Regions from separate parts of the Kitasatospora sp. NPDC085464 genome, predicted to be linked through region 3. Evidence: riboswitches for the same ligand, from Rfam matches in the RefSeq annotation. Region 3 holds a riboswitch; each other region holds the start of a gene.
The links. A riboswitch is a leader RNA that binds a small molecule or an ion and turns the genes downstream of it on or off. The one in region 3 is predicted to bind S-adenosylmethionine.

Region 1 (4,488 bases), on a different contig from region 3:
GACGTCGTACGGGTTGACCGTCAGGGCGTCGTCGGCCAGTTCCGCGTGGGCGCCGGCCTCCCGGGAGAGGACCAGGGCGCAGCCGCGGTCGGAGACGACCGGGACCTCCTTGGCCACCAGGTTCATGCCGTCCCGGATCGGGTTCACCAGGGCGACGTCGGCCAGGCGGTAGGCGGCGAGGGAGCGCGGGAAGTCGTCGTCGACGTGCAGGATCAGGGGCTGCCAGTCCGGGGTGGCGAACTCGGTGTCGATGGCGTCGGCGAGTTCGCGGACCTGCGCCGTGTAGTTGCGGTACTCGGCCAGGTCGGTCCGCGACGGGTAGGCGAAGGCGATGTGGACCACGCGGTCGTGCCACTCGGGGCGGGTGCGGAGCAGGTGCCGGTAGGCCAGCAGGCCGCGGACGATGTTCTTGCTCAGCTCGGTGCGGTCGACCCGGACGATCGTGCGGCGCTCGCCGACGGCCTCGCGCAGGGCGGCGAGGCGTTCGTCCACGTCGGGGCGGTGGGAGCGTTCGCGCAGGAAGTCGGCGTCGGCGCCGAGGGCGTGGACGCCGAGGGCGGTGGTGCGGCCGTCGAGGGTGACGGTGAGCGCCTCGTGGTCGACGTCGGCGCCGAGGAGGTCCGCGCAGCAGGCGGCGAAGGCGCGGGCCCAGCGTTCGGTGAGGAAGCCGGCCCGGTCGGCGCCGAGGATGCCGGTGAGGACGGCGCGGGCGACGTCGTCGGGGAGCATCCGGTAGTACTCGGGCGGGGCCCAGGGGGTGTGCGAGAAGTGGCCGATCCGCAGGTCGGGGCGGGCGGCGCGGAGCAGCGCCGGGGCCAGGGACAGGTGGTAGTCCTGGACGAGGACGGCGGCGTTCGGGGCGGCCTCGGTGGCCAGCGCCTCGGCGAAGGCCGCGTTGTAGGCCCGGTAGGCGGCCCATTCGGTGCGGAAGTCGGCGTCGAAGGCGGGGGCGGTGGGGGTCGCGTACAGCAGGTGGTGGACGAACCAGAGGGTGGAGTTGGCGACGCCGTTGTAGGCGCGGGCGAAGGTCTCGGGGTCGATGTCCAGCATCCGGACGGCCTGCCCGCCGACGTCGTGGCCGGCCAGGTCGAGGCGGCCGTCGGGGGCTTCCGCGGCGGCTCTGCGGTCCGCGGCGCCGAGGGCCGCGCAGACCCAGACGGCGTTCGGGTCGTCGATGGCGGAGAGGCCGGAGACCAGGCCCCCGCCGCCGCGCCGCAGGGTCAGCGTGCCGTCGTCGGCGGTGCTGAACGACACCGGTCCCCGGTTGGAGGCCACCAGGACGGGGGCGGTGCCGGTCGCACTCGAACGTTCGGTCGTGAGATCGCCCATGGTTGGCATGTTGCCGGGCGCCCGGCGTGGCAAACCCGTCATCGGTGGGTGGCGTATTCGGGGACGGTGTGCATCGGGGGGCGTTCCAGGGCGGTCACCGGGTGGGTGTGGGCGAGGAAGGCGCGGGTCTCCGGGTCGCGGGCGAACTGGGTGAGCTCCGGGCGGACCAGGTCGGCGGAGGCCTTGAGCCGGTGGGCGCGGTCGAGGCGTTCGAGCGCGGTGCGGTAGATGGTGGCGGCCATCCGGCCGAGCGCCTGGCCGTCCTGGTGGCGGTGGTGCCGGACGCCGACGTCCACCTGGGCCAGGGCATCCAGGCCGACCAGCTCCAACGCGTCGACGAGCAGGCCGAGTTCGACGCCGTAGCCGGTGGGGAAGGGCAGCCGTTCGAGCAGTGAGCGGCGGGCCGCGTACTCGCCGCCGAGGGGCTGGACGAAGCCGGCGAGTTCCGGCCAGTGCAGGTTGAGGAGGGGGCGGGCGACGAGTTCGGTGACCCGGCCGCCGCCGGCCGGGAGGACGGCGGCGCGGTCCCCCGCGGCGGAGCCGCTCAGTGCGACTTCGAGGGGGCGGTCGTACATGGCCTTGACCAGCTGGATGGACTCGTCGGTCAGCAGCGGCCCGACGATGCCGGAGACGAAGGCCGGGTCGAACTCGCGCAGGTCGGCGTCCACGAAGCAGACGATGTCGCCGCGGGTGACCAGCAGCGAGCGCCAGAGCACCTCGCCCTTGCCGGGGGCGGCGGGCAGCCGGGGCAGGATGGCGTCGCGGTGCTCCACCCGGGCGCCGGCCTCGGCGGCGGCCTCGGCCGTGGCGTCGGTGGAGCCGGAGTCGACAACGACGAGTTCGTCGACCAGCGGGAGCCGTTCCATCAGCTCGCGGCGGACGGTGCGGACGATGTCGCCGACGGTGGCCTCCTCGTCCAGGGCGGGGAGGACGACGCTGATCGTGCGGCCGGTGCGTTCCTTGGCCGCGAGGAGGGTGTCGACCGGCCGGTCGGCCGCGCTCCAGGAGCGGCGGCGCAGCCAGGACGCCGCCTGCGGGAGGAGCTCGGGAGTCGGTTCGGCGGGCACGGAAGTCTCCTCGGCGGGTCGGGTGGGACGGGTCATCTCGCGTGGCGGACGGTCCCGTTCAGGATTGGCGCCTTCGGATACAGTCTTCGTACAGCGGTAGGACCCATGCACGCCGGGGTCGCCGTCGAGCACCACCACAATTTCACAAGCTCATCCAGAGGGACTGAGGGAACGGCCCGTTGACGTCCCGGCAACCTTCTCGCGCGGCTGTCGACGACAGGCCCCGGCGGGACAGGTGCCAATTCCGGCCTGTGGCGCGTCCGCGCTGCGGGGAAGATGAGGAGAGAGGCCTCGCCGTCATGGCTATCGACACTGCCGCACCTGTTTCCGTGGACCTCGGCCCCGCCGCCGCCCTGTCCTGTCGGGAGTGTGGAACCCGCTTCCCGCTCGGTCCCAGCTTCGCGTGCCTGGAGTGCTTCGGCCCGCTGGAGATCGCCTACGAGTTCGGCAGCGAGGGCGCCGAGGAGCTGCGCAAGCGGATCGAGGCCGGCCCGACTTCGGTCTGGCGGTACGCGCCGCTGCTGCCGGTGCCGGCCGACGTCGCGTCCAAGCCCAACCTGAACCCGGGCTGGACCCCGCTGGTGAAGGCGGACAACCTGGGCCGCGAGCTCGGCTTCACCGCGCAGCTGCACATCAAGGACGACTCCGGGAACCCGACGCACTCGTTCAAGGACCGCGTGGTGGCCTGCGCCATCGAGGCGGCGCGGGCGTTCGGCTACACGACGCTGTCCTGCTCCTCCACCGGCAACCTGGCCGGTGCGGTGGGCGCGGCGGCCGCCCGGGCCGGCTTCCGGTCCTGCGTGTTCATCCCGCACGACCTGGAGCAGGGCAAGGTCGTCATGGCCGGGGTGTACGGCGGCGAGCTGGTCGGCATCGAGGGCAACTACGACGACGTGAACCGCTTCTGCTCGGAGCTGATCGGGGACCCGGCCGGCGAGGGCTGGGGCTTCGTCAACGTCAACCTGCGGCCGTACTACGGCGAGGGCTCCAAGACGCTGGCGTACGAGATCTGCGAGCAGCTCGGCTGGCGGCTGCCGGAGCAGATCGTGATCCCGATCGCCTCGGGCTCCCAGCTGACGAAGATCGACAAGGGGCTGCAGGAGCTGATCAAGCTCGGCCTGGTCGAGGACCGGCCGTACCGGGTCTTCGGCGCCCAGGCCGAGGGCTGCTCCCCGGTGTCGGCCGCCTTCAAGGCCGGCCGGGACGTGATCAAGCCGGTCAAGCCGGACACCATCGCCAAGTCGCTGGCGATCGGCAACCCGGCCGACGGCCCGTACGTGCTGGACATCGCCCGCCGCACGGGCGGCGCGGTGGAGGACGTCACGGACGCCGAGGTCGTGGCGGCGATCCGGCTGCTGGCCCGGACCGAGGGCATCTTCGCCGAGACCGCGGGCGGGGTGACCGTCGGCGTGCTGAAGAAGCTGGTCGAGACCGGGCAGCTGGACCCGGCCAAGGAGACCGTCGCGATCAACACCGGCGACGGCCTGAAGACCCTGGACGCCGTCTCCGACGCCGGGATGAGCGCCGTCATCCGCCCGACGCTGGACGCGTTCCGCGCCGCCGGCCTCGCGTCCGCCTGAACCACGCCGCCGGCCCCGTGCCCGCCCCGACCGCTGCCCCGCAGAGCCGCACCCCCGCAAGGAGAGTCATGAGCGCCAACGTCCGCATCCCCACCATCCTGCGCACCTACACCGGCGGCGCCGCCGAGGTGACCGCCGAGGGCGCCACCCTGGGCGAGGTCATCGCCGACCTGGAGAAGAACCACGCGGGCATCTCCGCCCGCATCCTGGACGACACCGGCAAGCTGCGCCGTTTCGTCAACGTCTACGTGAACGACGACGACGTGCGCTTCGCCGAGGGCCTGGCGACCGAGATCGCGGACGGCGCCGGCGTCTCGATCATTCCGGCGGTGGCCGGCGGCTGCTGAGCCGTCCCGCGCGCCATTCGGCCGCCCGTACGTACGGAATTCCGCTCTCCGTATGTACGGGCGGCCGGTTGCATTCCGGCGGGAATATTTCCGGGTCGAGTCGGAGTAGAGTGTCGCTCGGTTGGGAACAGGGGTTCCCTCTCGGCCGTTCGCGGCGTTCCGCCG
Region 2 (4,488 bases), on a different contig from region 3:
GTGGTCACCAAGGCCGCCACCAAGGTCGTGCAGAGCGACGCCTTCGCGACCGCGTGGACGCAGGCCAACCGCGCCGCCCACCAGGCCGTGGTCCAGGCCCTGACCGGCCACGGCCGCGGCGCGGTCGAGGTGAACAACGGCACCGTCACCCTCAACGTCGGGACGGCCGTCGACAAGCTGAAGGACGACCTGGTGTCGGCCGGGCTGACCCCGGCCGAGAAGATCCCCGAAGTCAACAAGCAGCTGGTGCTGTTCCAGTCCGACAAGCTGGCCAAGATCCGCGGTTACGCGCACGCCCTCGACGTGATCGGCAACTGGCTGCCGATCATCACCGTGCTGATCGGCGTGATCGGCGTGGTGCTGGCCCGGCGCCGCCGCCGGGCCCTGGTGACCACGGCCCTCTGCGCGGCCTTCGCCTGCCTGCTGGTGGCGATCGCCCTGGTGATCGCCCGCCACTACTACCTGGACCACCTGCCGCCCGCCGTGCAGTCCCCGGCCGCGGCGGCCGCGGTCTTCGACACGCTGCTGCACTTCCTGCGGATCAGCCTGCGGACCGCGATCGTCCTGGGCGTGGTGGTGGCGCTCGGCGCCTACCTCTCCGGTGCGGGCCGCATGCCGCGCGCCGTCCGCGGCGGTGCCGACCACGTCGCCGACTCCGTCGCCGGCTGGAGCGACGCGCACGGCGTGCACACCGGCCGGGTCGGGACCTGGACCGACGCCCACCGCCGGTGGCTCGTCCTCGCGGCGGTGCTGATCGTCGCCCTGGTGTTCGCCCTCTGGAACCACCCGACCGTCCTGACGGTGCTGCTGCTCGTGCTGGTGCTGCTCGCGGTGCTCGCCGTCCTGGCGCTGCTCGCCGCCTCCGGACGGGCCGACGCCGACAGCCGTACCGACGAGGCCGGCGCCGGGAGCCGGACCGGCGAGTGACCCCGTCCGCGCGACGCGGACCTCCCCGACCGTTCCCCGCACACAGCGCAGGTGGCCATGACCAGTCGTCCGGACCCACACCGGCCGGCACCTGCCGCTGACGGACGCGGCGTCACGATCCGTGACCTCGTCGCGGTCCGCGCACGACAGGACGGGAGTCCGGCCCTACCGTGAAGGTAGGACTTCTGTTCCCTTCCAGGCGGTCGTCATGCGAGCAGCCGGGCCCCTGCGCCAGGCTGCCCGTCCCTCCCGTCTCCCGTTGCCCGAGAGGCGGTTGCCACCGAAGGAGTCAATGTCATGACCAGCAGTGTTGCCGGGGCCGGCCCCAGCACCCGCGCCCCCGAGCCCCGTCCCTTCGCGACCGGGTGGACCATCTTCGCCGGGGTCATGATGATCGCCGGCGGCATCATGGCGGTGTTCCAGGGGATCGCCGCCATCACCAAGGACAGCCTGATCGTCGTCACCCGGCACTACGTCTACTCGATGAACACCGAAGGCTGGGGCTGGATTCACGTCATCGTCGGGGTCGTCCTGGTGCTGGCGGGCGTGGCGCTGTTCAGCGGTGCTGCCTGGGCCCGGGTCGTCGGTGTCGCCGTCGCCGGCCTGAGCATGATCGCCAACTTCCTGTGGCTGCCCTACTACCCGCTCTGGGCCATCGTCCTGATCGCGCTCGACGCCTTCGTCATCTGGGCGCTGTGCGTCGGCACCACGAAGAAGGCGAGCTGACCACCCGACGGGCCGACGGCCCGTAGGAACCCCGGGCCGGCCACCACCGCGTGGCCGGCCCGATCGCGTCCGGGGGAGGGGAGTGGAGGGCGAGCGGAGGGCGAGTGGAGGGGGAGGCTTGGCGGGCGGCCCGGCGCATCTTGTATCGTTCCTCGCGAATCATCCAGAGGGGTGGAGGGACCGGCCCTACGAAGCCCCGGCAACTCCCCGTTCGACCCGGCGTCCGAAGTACGCGCCGTGCCGTGCGGGGGCAGTGCCAACTCCGGCCTGTCGCCACTGTGGCGCGGGAAAGATGAGGAGACACGGTGCTCTCTGTGCTGTCCTTCGCCCGGGCGCTTTCCGCCCCGGCCCTTCCGCGTACCCGTCTCGTGCCCGGCGCAGGCAATCGGCCGACTTCCCCGGCCCGTCCTCGCTGACCACCCCCCCGGCTCCCCGTCCGGGAGCCCCCGTGAGCGAAGCCCACCCGCCGCTCACGGGATTCGAGACGGAGTACCCATCCATGGACAACACGAGCGGCGTCGGCGTGCTCGACAAGGTCACCTCGATCCTCGGCACCCTGGAGGCAGGTCCCGCCACCCTGGCCGGACTCGTCACCGCCACCGGCCTGGCCCGGCCCACCGCCCACCGGCTCGCCGTGGCACTCGAACACCACCGGCTGGTCACCAGGGACATGCAGGGCCGGTTCATCCTCGGGCCCCGGCTCACCGAGCTCTCGGCGGCCGCCGGGGAGGACCGGCTGCTGGCCGCGGCCGGCTCCGTCCTCGCCCACCTGCGCGACGTGACCGGCGAGAGCGCCCAGCTCTACCGCCGGCAGGGCGAGATCCGGATCTGCGTGGCCGCCGCCGAGCGCCTCTCCGGCCTGCGCGACACCGTACCGGTGGGGGTCACCCTCCCGATGAAGGTCGGTGCGGCCGCCCAGGTCCTGCTCGCCTGGGAGGAGCCCGAGCGGCTGCACCGCGGGCTGCAGGGCGCCCGCTTCACCGCCACCGCGCTGAGCGGGGTCCGGAGGCGCGGCTGGGCCCAGTCCATCGGCGAGCGTGAACTCGGGGTCGCCTCCGTGTCCGCGCCCGTCCGCGGCCCCTCCAACCGGGTGGTGGCCGCGGTGTCGGTCTCCGGCCCGATCGAGCGGCTCACCAGGCACCCCGGAGCCCAGCTCTCCCAGGCGGTCGTCGAGGCGGCCCACCGGCTCACCGAGGCCCTGCGCCACCCCTGACCGGTTCACCGGGCCGCGCCTGCCCGGCCTCGCGCCGTTCGGCCTCGCGCTGCCCGGACGCGCGTTCCTCTTGCGCGGGCCGGGAGGAGGCGGCGGCCGGCGACACCGGGAACGGGGTGAACCGAACGCGGCACGCCATCCGTGCAGGGGTCGGGGGCTGCGTTGCACCGCCGTCCCCCGCCGCCGCCACGGCGGGCGGCGGCGGTCCGGGCTCGCCCAGCGCGACCGGCACCGCCCCGGCGCTGGCCGAGACCGGTGGCGGTCCCGGGCGTGCCCGGCACCGACCTGCCGCGCAACCTCGTGCTGCGCCTCGACGCGCTCGGCGCCACGGCCCCGGCTGCGCGGCGGGAGACGACCGGGGCGATCGGACCGGCCTCGGCACCGCTGGTGCGGACCAGTTCGGACCCTGCGCTCGGCGCCCTGCGGCCGGCGGAGCGGCGGGGGACGCCGGCCGCGACTGCGTCGGGTACGGCACCTTCACGGCCGCCCTGGTGGCCGGCCGCCGCACCGGCGAGGCCGGCCCCTCCGGCCTCGCCCCCGAGGCCCGCGTCCCGGCGGTCGTGGTCACCGACGACGCCGGGGCCACCACCCCGGACCTGCTGGGCGACGGGATCCGCGCCGCCGTCGGACCGGGCGCGCCGCCGGCTGACGGCCCGGGCCGGGGCGCGGCGGGGCCCGTCCCGCGCCCCGGCGAGGTTTCCTCCGGCAAAGTGCCGCCCAGGTGAACAATCGCGAGCACGTTTTCCGTTCAACAACACGACAGGCGGGCGAGCGGCTCGCGTCCAGGGCCGGGCAGATGAGTGAGGTGGGCTCCGATGAGGACCAAGGCGGTGGACCGTGATGGTGACAGACTGACGGTCATGACGGGCGGTGGGGACGGTAACGGGCAGGGCGGCACCGGGCGCGGCGGGAGCGGGCCGGACGACGAGGCGACGGCGCGTCGGCTGATCGCCGCCTGGCTGGCCGGTGAGGCCGCCGAACCGGCGCCCGCCCCGGCCGCCGGCGCCGAGCGGCCCGCCGGGGCCGTCCCGACCGGGTGGTGCGTCCCCCCGGCCGCCGCCCGGGAGGTCATCGCCGTGGCCCGGCGGATGGCCCTGCACGGACGGCAGGGCCGGACCTGGCCGGCCCCCGGAGCCGAGCACCTGATGCTGGCCCGCGCCCTGGTGGTCGACGAGCACCCCTCGGCCGCGGCGTGGTCCGAGTGCGAGCGGGTCGAACTGGCCGGCTGGATCGCGGTCCTGGTGCGGCGCTTCGGCGAGGACGGCGTCCAGCAGCTGACCGCCGCACTCGTGGCCCGGTCCTGAGCGTCCGGTCCTGAGCGCCCGGGCACCGGGGCAGTCGGGCACCGGGGCGGCGGGTCCGGCGGGACCCAACGGCATCCAACGGGCGCCAACGACCACCAACGCGCGAGCCGACCGGGCCGTTGGGCGGACGTCGGTGGCGGCTGGGACGGTCTTCCCGTCAGGGCGAGGCACCGGGGCTCACCACACACCGTCCCCGCGGCTGCCCGCCGATGCCGTTGTACCGGAGCGAAGGACAGAGCCGTGGCCGAGGAAGCCGTCGACTCACCCGTGGGCGCCCAGCAGCGCGCCGACCACCCCACCCGGGGCCGTGCAACCCTG
Region 3 (4,488 bases):
CACCGGCCTCTTCCTGCACGCCGGCTGGCTGCACCTGCTGGGCAACCTGCTCTTCCTGCACGTCTTCGGCCCCACCGTCGAGCGGCGGCTGGGCCGGGCCCGGTACGCCGTCTTCTACCTGGCCGCCGGCAGCCTGGCCACGTACGGCTTCGCGCTCGCGGAGGCGCACTCGCCGGACTGCACGCGGGTGCTCATCGGAGCCTCCGGCGCGATCTCCGCCGTCCTGGGCGCCTACCTGCGCTTCCACCCGCGCGCCCGGGTGACCACCCTCGTCCCGCTGCTGTTCTTCCTGCCGCTGCGCTTCCCGGCCTGGCTGGTGCTCGGCCTCTGGTTCGCGCTGCAGTGGTGGTCGGTGCACTCGGCGGGCCCGGGGGTGGCCTACCTGGTCCACGTGATCGGTTTCTCGGCCGGCTTCCTCTACACCTGCACGGTGGTCCGCCACCCCCCGAGACGGCCCGGCTGACGCCCGATACGCTGGCGGCACCCCACAAAGGAGCGCGAACAGTGATCACCGCCATCGTCCTGATCAAGACCAGTGTCGACCGCATCCCGGAGATCGCCGAGGCCATCGCTTCCATCGAGGGCGTCAGCGAGGTGTACTCGGTGACCGGTGGATACGACCTGGTGGCGATGGTCCGGGTGCGCCGCCACGACGACCTGGCCGAGGTCATCCCGGGCCGGCTCAACAAGGTCCCCGGCGTGGCCCACACCGAGACCCAGATCGCCTTCCGCACCTACTCCCAGCACGACCTGGAGGCGGCCTTCGCCCTCGGCCTGGACGAGTAGCGGCGCCCGGACTCAGCCCTCCCGACGCGCCCGGGCTCAGCCCTTCCGGCGGGTGTCCGCGACGCAACGCCCGCCCTCGTTGCGGTAGTTCCACGCCGCGCCGTCCGTGACCAGCTCGCGGACGGCGGTGAGGAAGCGGTCGATGTGCTCGTCCGGGGTCCCGGCGCCGAAGCTGACCCGGATGGCGTTCAGGCTGCGCTCGCCCGGCAGCGAGGGGTCCGGAGCGCCGCAGCTGGACTCCACGGCGGTGGCCTCGTCGTCCAACAGGGTGCGCACCAGCGGGTGGGCGCAGAAGAGGCCGTCGCGTACCCCGATGCCGTACTCGGCGGACAGTGCGGCCGAGAAGTGCGAGCTGTTCCAGCCCCGGACGACGAAGGACAGCACGCCCACCCGGGCCGAGCCGGCGCCGAACAGGTTCAGCACCTTGACCTGCGGGACCTCCGCCAGCCCGGCGGTCAGCCGGTCGACCAGCTGCCGCTCACGGGCCTCCAGGGCGTCGAAGCCGGCCTCGCCCAGGGCGCGGCAGGCCGAGGCGATCGCGTAGGCGCCGATGACGTTCGGCGAGCCGGCCTCGTGCCGGGCCGGGCCGGTCTGCCACTGCACGGCCACCGAGCCGTCCGTCTCCCGGGCCACCGTGCGGGTCGCCCCGCCGCCGGCCAGGTACGGCTCGGCCGCGTCCAGCCAGTCCGCCCGGCCGGCCAGCACCCCGGCGCCGAACGGCGCGTAGATCTTGTGGCCGGAGAAGGCGATCCAGTCGACGTCCAGCTCGCGCACCGAGACCCGGTGGTGCGGGGCCAGCTGGGCGGCGTCCAGCACCACCCGGGCGCCGTGCCGGTGCGCCGTCCCGGTCAGCTCGGCGACCGGCCACAGCTCGCCGGTCACGTTGGAGGCGCCGGTGACGCAGAGCAGCTTGGGGCCCTCGGGCGCCTCGGCGAGCGCGGCGTCCAGGGCGGCCACCGCCTCGGCCCGGGAGCGCGGCGCGCGCAGGTAGGTCACGTCCAGTCCGGCGTGCGCCCAGGGCAGCAGCGAGGCGTGGTGCTCGGTCTCGAAGGCGAACACCCGGGTGCCGGCCGGCACGGCGGCGGCCAGCAGGTTGAGCGAGTCGGTGGTGGCCCGGGTGAAGACGACCTGGTCGCCCTCGCGCAGGTCGAGGAACTCGGCGACGGTGCGTCGGCTCTGCTCGAAGAGGTCGGTGGACAGCTGCGAGAGGTACCCGGCGCCGCGGTGCACGCTGCCGTAGTACGGCGCGTAGGCGGCGACGTCGTCCCAGACCCGCTGCAGTGCCGGCGCGCTGGCCGCGTAGTCGAGCGCCGCGTAGCCGACCTTCTCACCGCTGGCGAGCGGGACCTGGACGTCGGAGCCGAGCACGGCGAGCGGGGCGGTGGTCTCGGTGGCGAGAGAGGACATGAGGATGCACTCCTTCAGGGGCCTGGGACCCCGGGAGTGCCACTCGTCGGGTGTCCGCGCTTGTCGCACGGACGGTTTGCCGTGGCGACCCGGTCCTCACCCAGGGCACCCCGCCACGGACGGAGGGTTGCCGGACAGCAAGCTGGGGCTTGACGCTGTCACTCATGACCTGGCGCCGACTCTAGGGTCGCGTCCGGCGGGCGGTCAAACGGGCATCCACCATCCGGACAGCCGGGGAGCCCGCGCCGGAGTTTCCGGCACGGGCTCCCAACCACCGCTTCAGCTACGGCTGGTGGCCTCCGACCAGCGCCGCAGCAGCTCCTGTGCGACGCCGGAGTCGATGGCCTCCGCCGCCCGCGCCATGCCCGCCGCGAGCTGCTCGGCCAGCGGCGCGTCGCCCAGGTCGAGCGCGACCAGCGCCGCCGCCGTGTTCAGCAGGACGGCGTCCCGCACCGGCCCGCGCTCGCCCGCCAGCAGACGGCGCGCGACCTCCGCGTTGTACGCCGGGTCCCCGCCGCGCAGCGACTCGATGCCGACCAGCTCGATGCCGACCTCCCGCGGGTCGAAGGAGGTCTCGGTGACCACCCCGTCGCGCACCACCCACACCCGTGAGGTGGTGGTGATGGTCAGTTCGTCCAGCCCGTCGTCGCCGCGGAAGACCAGCGCCGTCGAGCCGCGCCGGGCGAGCACCCCGGCGATCAGCCCGGACAGCCGGGTGTCGAAGCAGCCGATGGCGTGGGAGGTGACCTTGGCCGGGTTGGTCAGCGGGCCGAGGATGTTGAAGGCGGTCGGCACCCCGAGGTCGCGCCGCGCGGTGGCGGCGTGCCGCATCGAGGGGTGGAACTTCGCGGCGAAGCAGAAGGTGAGGCCGACCTCCTCGGCCACCTCGGCGACCCGCCGGGCGGAGAGGTCCAGCGCCACCCCGAGCTTCTCCAGCACGTCCGAGGACCCGGTGGAGGAGGAGGCGGCCCGGTTGCCGTGCTTGACCACCTTGGCACCGGCCGCCGCCGCGACGATCGCCGACATCGTGGAGATGTTGACGGTCTTCGCCCGGTCGCCGCCGGTGCCGACGATGTCCACCGCCGGGCCGGCGATGTCCAGCGGCTCGGCGTGCGCGTACATCGCGTCCACCAGACCGGTGACCTCGTCGACCGTCTCGCCCTTGGACCGCAGCGCGATCATGAAGCCGGCCACCTGGGCGGGGGAGGCCTCGCCGCTCATGATCCGGTCCATCGCCCACGCGGTGGACGAGCGGTCGAGGTCCTCCCCCTTCAACAGGGCCGTCAGGAGATCCGGCCAGGAGCGGACCACCTGCGCGGGGTCGCTACCGCCGTTCGCAGGGTTCACGTTCACCATGGCTGACTCCAGCTGTCGTCTGTCCCCCCGCTCCGGGGGGCGTCCGTACGGATGGAGCCAGCCTATCGAGCGGCGGGGCCCCCAGGGCCCCGTCTTCTCCAGTACTGAGACGCCGCCGCTCAGCGGGCGGCCGGCGCCCGCCTGGCCAGCCGGGCCCGCAGCAGGGTGGCGACCGCCTCGGCCAGCGCCACCGGGTCCACCGGGTGGGAGATCGCGGCGTCGGCCCGGCTCCAGGCGGCGAGCCAGGAGTCCTGCGGCCGGCCGATCAGCACCAGCACCGGCGGGCAGCCGTAGATCTCGTCCTTCAGCTGGCGCCCGAGCCCCAGCCCGCCGGCCGGGACCGCCTCGCCGTCCAGCACGCAGAGGTCCACGCCGCCCTTCTCCAGCGCCTTGAGCACCGCCGGGGTGGTCGCGCACTCCAGGTAGGACAGCTCCGGAAGATCCTCGGCGGGCCGACGGCCGAGTGCCGTCAGCACCTGCTCGCGGGTGTTGCGGTCGTCGCTGTAGACGAGGACGGTGAGCGTCTCATCGGTCGTGTACGCCATGGACCCTGCTCCCTCAAGTGTGATCCGGACCACGTTCGCCTGATCCGGATGCTACTCCCGATCACCCTCCGCCGAGTGCCCCTCGCGCACGTTCCTCCTCAAGCCGCCGCGCCCCTGTCTCACCCTCCTGGAGGACTGCCCGTCACCCGGACCCGCCCGGTCCACCCGTACGGCCGACCCCCGGCCCGCTCCCCTACCTCCGGCCGCTGCTCCGACCGTGCATCGACGCGCCGGGCAACGGGGTCGTAGAGTGCCCCGAGGAACCGTCAGAAAAGGGACACGCCGCTGCTCAGTCCCCGTACACCCACCCCGTCGGCCCCCAAGCGGGCATACCGCACGCACCGGACACTCCGAGGGACACCCCCCGGCGTGAAGACGGAATAAGGGACCGACA

Region 1: another riboswitch for S-adenosylmethionine. It lies ahead of thrC (threonine synthase); the one in region 3 lies ahead of ACIGG8_RS13115 (aminotransferase class V-fold PLP-dependent enzyme).
Region 2: another riboswitch for S-adenosylmethionine. It lies ahead of ACIGG8_RS35290 (IclR family transcriptional regulator); the one in region 3 lies ahead of ACIGG8_RS13115 (aminotransferase class V-fold PLP-dependent enzyme).

Annotation. Positions count from the first base shown of each region.
Region 1 covers NZ_JBITTM010000020.1:72,034-76,521, forward strand. Annotated here, with positions in the region: gene ACIGG8_RS19385 (trehalose-6-phosphate synthase) at 1-1,329, opposite strand, end outside; gene ACIGG8_RS19390 (glucosyl-3-phosphoglycerate synthase) at 1,368-2,396, opposite strand; SAM riboswitch class I at 2,544-2,679, shown strand; gene thrC (threonine synthase) at 2,696-3,976, shown strand; gene ACIGG8_RS19400 (MoaD/ThiS family protein) at 4,045-4,323, shown strand.
Region 2 covers NZ_JBITTM010000053.1:56,971-61,458, forward strand. Annotated here, with positions in the region: gene ACIGG8_RS35280 (hypothetical protein) at 1-927, shown strand, start outside; gene ACIGG8_RS35285 (hypothetical protein) at 1,225-1,653, shown strand; SAM riboswitch class I at 1,810-1,952, shown strand; gene ACIGG8_RS35290 (IclR family transcriptional regulator) at 2,153-2,866, shown strand; gene ACIGG8_RS35295 (hypothetical protein) at 3,358-3,591, shown strand; gene ACIGG8_RS35300 (hypothetical protein) at 3,727-4,170, shown strand; gene ACIGG8_RS35305 (hypothetical protein) at 4,411-4,488, shown strand, end outside.
Region 3 covers NZ_JBITTM010000012.1:123,862-128,349, forward strand. Annotated here, with positions in the region: gene ACIGG8_RS13105 (rhomboid family intramembrane serine protease) at 1-463, shown strand, start outside; gene ACIGG8_RS13110 (Lrp/AsnC family transcriptional regulator) at 505-786, shown strand; gene ACIGG8_RS13115 (aminotransferase class V-fold PLP-dependent enzyme) at 823-2,193, opposite strand; SAM riboswitch class IV at 2,245-2,363, opposite strand; gene trpD (anthranilate phosphoribosyltransferase) at 2,473-3,549, opposite strand; gene ACIGG8_RS13125 (hypothetical protein) at 3,669-4,094, opposite strand.